2 regions of the Thioalkalivibrio sp. ALE22 genome follow, and region 2 is predicted to be linked to the other one. Evidence: predicted binding sites of a transcription regulator. Region 2 holds the regulator's gene; the other holds the start of a gene.
The links. The regulator sigma-54, encoded in region 2, starts transcription at its own class of promoters, with help from an activator protein. The targets are predictions, from matches to a motif close to TGGCANGNTNCNTGCTT.

Region 1: the regulator sigma-54 is predicted to act here: its motif matches at 1,860-1,876, upstream of flgB (flagellar basal body rod protein FlgB).

The regions. Positions count from the first base shown of each region.
Region 1 is NZ_KB906506.1:70,660-74,031, reverse strand. It holds gene flgE (flagellar hook protein FlgE) at 1-197, opposite strand, end outside; gene F793_RS0109105 (flagellar hook assembly protein FlgD) at 235-909, opposite strand; gene flgC (flagellar basal body rod protein FlgC) at 924-1,343, opposite strand; gene flgB (flagellar basal body rod protein FlgB) at 1,371-1,778, opposite strand; gene F793_RS0109090 (protein-glutamate O-methyltransferase CheR) at 1,997-2,812, opposite strand; gene F793_RS0109085 (chemotaxis protein CheV) at 3,018-3,372, opposite strand, start outside.
Region 2 is NZ_KB906501.1:79,652-83,023, reverse strand. It holds gene F793_RS0103705 (PTS sugar transporter subunit IIA) at 1-414, opposite strand, end outside; gene hpf (ribosome hibernation-promoting factor, HPF/YfiA family) at 418-756, opposite strand; gene F793_RS0103695 (RNA polymerase factor sigma-54) at 773-2,254, opposite strand; gene lptB (LPS export ABC transporter ATP-binding protein) at 2,344-3,114, opposite strand; gene lptA (lipopolysaccharide transport periplasmic protein LptA) at 3,111-3,372, opposite strand, start outside.

The DNA.
Region 1 (3,372 bases), on a different contig from region 2:
TGGGTGACCGCCTGCAGTCGTGTGCCGGAGCCGATGGCTGTCTGGCTGATCCCGCCGAAGCTCTGGGCGAACACATCGCCGAACTCGGCACGGGAACGTTTAAACCCCGTGGTCCCCGAGTTGGACACATTGTTACCGGTGGTCTGCAGATCGGCCTGGGCCGCGTTCAGTCCGCTCAATCCGATATTGAAGGGCATGGGGTGTTTCCTCCGTCAGGGTTCTTGTTGCGGGGCGTCAGCCGCCAATCCGCCGTACATCCGAAAAGCTGATCTCGCCCAGGCCCTGCACGGTCAGTGCCAGCCCGGAGTCACTGCCCACCGCGACGCTTTCCACGCGGGCATCCAGAAAGGTATCCACGGCCTCCGACTGGGTCCCGGAGCGGGCCGTGGCCTTGAATTCGTAGACCCCCGGTGGCGCGAAGGTGCCGTCGTCGCGCATGCCGTCCCAGGTGAACTCCTGCAGGCCGCTGCCGGCAGCGCCCATATTCATGCGGCGAATGCGCTCGCCATTAGGGCTGTACACGTCGATCTGCAGCTCTTCGGTGGCGCGCTCCAGATCGACCGCGCCGTTCACCCGCCCGTCGGGCCCCAGCTCGCCAAACTCGACGGGCACCAGTACATCCTTGCCAACCAGCGAAGCCGCCTGCAGCGTCTGGTTCTGCCCCAGGGACTGCGCCAGCTTCTCGAAGGACTTGGACAGCTGCTCGATGCCGGTCACGGTGGAGAACTGCGCCATCTGGCCGAGGAAATCACCGTTATCCATCGGCTCCATCGGGTCCTGGTTCTCCAGCTGAGTGGTCATCAGCTTGAGGAAGTCGGACTGCCCGAGGCGGTCCATCTCGCCTTCCGGCTTCTTCTCCGGGCGCGACAGGCCGAGGCGATCAAGCAATTCAGGTGATATCTGTGTCATTTCGAACTCCTGGGCTAGCCCTGACCGATCTGCAGTGTGCGCTGGAGCAGCTGACGCGAGGTCTCCATCACCTCCACGTTCGCTTCGTAGTTGCGCGAGGCGGACATCATGTTGGCCATCTCCTCGACCACGCTGATCGCCGGGCGGAAGATGTAGCCCTCCTCGTTCGCCTGCGGGTGGTGTGGCTCGTAGTGGGCCTGTGGCGCGGCCTGCGACTCGGTCACGCCGGCCACCCGGACGGACGTCGCCGCACCATTGGGGTTGGCCTGATCCATCACGCTCTGAAACAGCACCTGCTTGGCGCGATACGCCTCGTCCGGGTTGGTGGCGACAGTGTTCGCGTTGGCCAGATTCGAGGCCACGGTATTCAGGCGCACCGACTGCGCCGACAGCGCCGAAGCCGAGGTATTGAACAGACTGAACATGTTGCTCACGACATCGATCTCCCGATCCGGTCGACGTTAGCGATCACCCCTAAGGGCCTCGCGGATGCCGGAGACCCGGCGATTGAGGAATTCCAGACTGCTCTGGTACTGGATCGCGTTCTCGGCAAAGGCGGCACGTTCCATCTGCGGATCCACCGTGTTGCCATCCAGAGACGCCTGCGACGGGACGCGATAAAGCGCCTCGGCCTGCCCGTTCATCGCCCCGGCATTGGGGTCGATATGCGCCGCCTGGCTACGCACCATGGGCAAGTGATTGCCGCTCCCCGTCGCGGACTCGAGCACCGCGCGAAAGTCGATGTCGCGCGCCTTGTAGTTCGGGGTGTCCGCATTGGCGATGTTGGACGCCAGCAGCTCCATACGCTGGGCGCGCACGTTGACCGCCTGCGGCAGGATACCCATCGCCTTGTCGAGAGAGAGACTCATCGTTTCCGTCCTGTCCGCCCGTGGCGGACCCTCGCTACCAGAACCGGGACGCAGCCATTGCGGCCCTTTGCGAGGAGACCGATGCAATCGCTATGCCAGCGACGGGAATCCGTCTCGGCTGGGGACGCCCTTAGCGGGAAACGTGGGAAGGGAGCAATTCGAGTCGCGGCCGCATTGCGCGGGCGTTTCGGACCTTGCGGCCCTGCGACCGAGGGGCGTCAGGATTTGAGCCGGAGGACCGAGCCGTAGTCGGTGCGAACCGTCTCGAAGGCCTTGGTGTACGGGCCGGCCGTCTCCGAAGCGCCAAGAAACAGATAGCCGCCCGGATTCATCTGCCGGGCAATACCGTCAAGAACCTGTCGCTTGGTCTCGCCGGAGAAATAGATCAGCACGTTGCGGCAGAACACCAGGTCGAACTTGCCCAGTGCCGCGTAGCTGTCGATCAGGTTGAGCTTCTGAAAACGACAGCGCCGCTGGACCTCGGGAACGACCTTGTGGCCGTCCGTCACGGTCTCGAAGAAGCGCGCGCGGCGGCTCTCGCTCAACCCGCGCACAATACTCAGGCCGTCGTAGACCGCCCGCCGGGCGTCATCCAGGATCTTCTCCGACAGGTCCGTCCCCAGGATGGATACCGGCACCTTGCGCGGGGGGCGGGATTCCTCCCACTCGGAGACGACCATGGAGATGCTGTAGGCCTCCTGGCCACTGGAACAGCCGGAAGACCAGACCTTGATGCTGCTTCCCTTCGCAGCCAGCTCCGGCAACAACACATGCCGGAGGATCTCGAACGGAAAGCCATCGCGAAACCACGAGGTTTCGTTGGTCGTCATCGCGTCGATCACACGGGTGCGCAGCCGCGGATTCGGGGCTTGCCGCATCGCGTGCAGGAGCTCCGGCACGCTCTTGAAGTCGAACTCGTCGAGCAGCCGGGACAGTCGGCTCGACACCAGATACTGACGGCTGTCACCCAGCACCAGGCCGCAGCAGTCCTGCAGGAAGCGGGAAAACTCCTCGTAATCGCGGGAATCGATCACCGGTTCATCCCCGAGCACAGTCCATGGTGATTAGCATCCTGATGACGAGTCCTTGACAGCGGCGCCCGCGCCACGAAACGCAGGGGGAATCCCCGGTAGCGGGTTTCAGTATACGGTGTCGCAGGCGGGACACGACACTGGGCCCTTGTCGGCCATGTGACGCCGCCCCGGCCTTGCCGGGCGGCAACCCCGTTCCCCCCGGCGGTCATTCGACCTGTTGATCCTCGCGCCCGGTCTGGTCGAGCACCGCGTTGGCCAGTTCGTCGGGGTTGAATTTCGAGAGAAACGCATCGGCCCCGGCGCGCTTGACCATGTCGGTATTGAACTCGCCGCTCAACGAGGAATGCAGCAGCACCTTCAGATCTTTCAGGGCGGGATTGTCCCGGATCCGCGCCGTCAGCGTATAGCCGTCCATGCGTGGCATCTCGATGTCCGAGATCACCAGCTCGATCTGGTCGCGAACCGGGCCCTCCCCGGCCTTCTGCTCCAGGAAGTCGAGCGCCTCCTGACCATCCTTGAAAACCTCGTATTCGAACCCGAGACCGCGAATCGCCCCCTCG
Region 2 (3,372 bases):
GGCCCGGCGCAGGGCGGCAATGGTGTCCGGTTGCGAAAGCCCGCGCGCCAGCTGGGCCAGCAGGTCGAGGTGATCGCTGGTGGCGGCCTCCGGGACCAGCAGGGCGATCAGGATATCGACCGGCTCGTGGTCCATGGCGTCGAAGTCGACGCCGCTCTCCAGGCGCAGGACGGCCACGCGCGGAGCCTCGAGATCGGCCAGGCGGCCATGGGGGATCGCAACCCCATGGCCCAGGCCGGTGGAGCCCAGCTTTTCGCGCGCGGACAGGGCCTCGAAGATCGCGGTGCTGCCCGGTCCGCCGGCATCACCGCCGCCGGCGAGGAGTTCCGACAGGGCCTCCAGGGCCCGCTTCTGACTGGAGCATTCCGGCTCCAGGCGGATGCGCTCGGCGGTGATCAACTCGGCAATGGACATGGGTCAGGAGGCCTGCTCGCGATTGCGCTGGGCGCCCTCGGCCCGGTGATGATCCTTGACCTTTTCCTTGTGCTTGATCAGCTGGCGGTCGACCTTGTCGATCAGCGCGTCGATGGCGGCGTACATGTCCTCGTGGGAGGCCTCGGCGTGGATGTGATTGCCGCTGACCTGGAGATTCGCCTCGGCCTTGTTGAACTGGTTCTGGGTCTTCTCGTGGGTCAGCACGACGTGCACGTCGATGACCTTGTCGAAGTGGCGCTCCAGCTTCGCGAACTTCTCGTTGACGTAGTCGCGCAGGGCGTCGGTGAGGTCCACATGGTGGCCGGTCAGGTTGATCTGCATGGTCGGGACTCCTTGGTTACTTGTGGCCGGTGGGCATCGAGGCCATCTGCCGGCGTTCGCTGGATGAAGGGATGTGCATCGCCTCGCGGTACTTGGCTACGGTGCGACGCGCCACATTGATGCCCCGGTCCGCCAGGATCTGGGCGAGCCGGGCATCGCTGAGCGGCTTGTTCGCGGGTTCGTCGTCGATCAATTCGCGAATCATGGCACGGATGGCGGTGGCGGAACACTCGCCACCGTCGTTGGTGCCGACGTGGCTGGAAAAGAAATACTTGAACTCGAAGACCCCGCGCGGGGTGTGCATGTATTTCTGGGTTGTGACCCGGGAGATGGTCGATTCGTGCATCTCCAGGATCTCGGCGATATCGCGCAGGATCAATGGCTGCATCGCGACCTCGCCGTGTTCCAGGAAGCCCTGCTGGCGATGGACGATCGCCTCAGCGACGCGCAGCAGGGTGTCGTTGCGGCTGTGCAGGCTCTTCAGGAACCAGCGCGCCTCCTGCAGCTGGTCGCGCATGAAGGCACTGTCGCGCGCATCCGATACCTGGCGCACCATGCCGGCGTAGAGGTCGTTGATACGGATGCGTGGCGCGATCTCCGGGTTCAGCTCCACGCGCCAGCCGTCCGGGGTGTGGCGCACGTAGACGTCCGGCACCACGTACTCGGAGGTGGCGGAGCTGATCTGTGCGCCCGGTCGCGGGTTCAGGGTGCGGATCAGGTCCAGGGCGCGCGCCAGTTCGTCCGGGTCGCGCACCCCGGACTGGCGCTGCAGGGCCTTGTAATCGCGCTTGCCCAGGCTGTCCATGCCGTGTTCCAGGATCGCCCGGGCGGCCTCGCGGGCGGGGGCATCCGGGGCCAGCTCGCGTAGCTGGATCTCCAGGCACTCGCGCAGGTCGCGCGCGCCCACGCCCAGCGGGTCGCATTGCTGGATCCAGTGCAGGACCGCCTCGACCTCGTCGACGCCGACGGGTTCGTCCTCGCCGCGGCTGATGGTCTCGGCCAGGGTCTCGAGGTCGCCTTCGAGATAGCCATCGGGGCTGATCGCGTCAATCAGGGCCGCGCCGATGCGCTGGTCGCGCGGGGTCAGGTGGCTCAGGTGCAGCTGCCACAACAGGTGGTCCTGCAGGCCCTCGCCGTCGTCGTCGCTGGTATTCTCCAGCGGGTCGCGGTCGTCCACGCCCTTGGGGGCGGGCGGCGGTTCGTAGATGTCGTCCCAGCGGCTGTCGGTGGTCAGCTCCTCGGGGATCACGTCATCGCTGGTGGTGGTGGCCTCCATGCGGTCGCCTTCCACCACCTCGCCCTCCGCGTCCAGGCGCTCGGTCGCGGCCATCTCGTCCTCGTCCTCCACCTGCTCCAGCATCGGGTTGCTCTCCAGCGCCTGCTGGATCTCCACCTGTAGTTCGAGCGTGGACAGCTGCAACAGGCGGATGGCCTGCTGCAGTTGCGGGGTCATGGTGAGCGTCTGACCCAGCTGAAGATTCAGGCCGGGTTTCAGCATTGGCTGTGCGGGGCGCGGGTGACCATAAGAGCGATCTTAAATGCTGCCTCGTGGTTTGTGCACCGGCGCGGGTTGTGCGCGTGCCGGCATCACAGGCGGAAATTCTCGCCGAGATAGACCCGGCGCACCTGGGGGTCGGCCAGTAGCTCGTCGGGTGTCCCGGCGGCCAGCAGGCGCCCCTCGCTCAGAATATAGGCCCTGTGGCAGATCCCGAGGGTTTCGCGCACGTTGTGATCGGAGATCAGAACCCCGATGCCGCGCGCTGCAAGGTGGCGAATTACATCCTGGATATCGCCCACCGAGATCGGGTCCACCCCGGCAAAGGGCTCGTCCAGGCAGATGAATTGCGGGTCACCGGCCAGGGCCCGCGCAATCTCGGCGCGCCGACGTTCGCCGCCGGACAGCGCGATCCCGGGGCTGTGGCGCACGGTCTCGAGCTGAAACTCCTCGATCAGCGCGTCGCCGATACGCCGGCGTTCGTGGCGGTCCAGGCCGGGGCGCAGCTCCAGCACGGCCTGCAGGTTGTCCCACACGCTCAGGCGGCGAAAGATCGAGGCCTCCTGGGGCAGGTAGCCGAGACCGGCGCGGGCGCGCACGTGAATGGGCGCGCGGGTGATGTCGTGCCCGCCCAGGGTGATGCGCCCGGCGTTAGGGCGGATCAGCCCGACCAGGCTGTAGAAGCAGGTGGTCTTGCCGGCGCCGTTGGGACCCAGTAGGCCGACCACTTCACCGGGTGCGAGGTCGACATCCACCTGGTCGAGCACGGTGCGCTGGCCGTAGCGCTTGGTCAGTTCGCGCCCGATCAGGCGATCACGGGCCTCGGCGGGTTCCGGCGCCGGGCTGGTGGCGGGTGCGTTCATTCGTCGTCGCGTGGCTGGATGGTGATGCGTACGCGTTCGCTGTCGCCCTCGCCGCGTTCGGCCTCGATCACGTCGGTGGTCAGGTCGTAGGTGATGCGCTTGCCGCGCGCCTCTTCGCTGGCGGTGATCACATGGGCCTGGTCGGTGAGGATCATGCGGTCCTCGTTCAGCAGGTAGTCGATGCGCAGCGCGGTGGCGATGCGCATCTCGCCGGTCTCGGGGTCGGGGGATTCCAGGCGGGCCGGCTCGCCGTGGGCC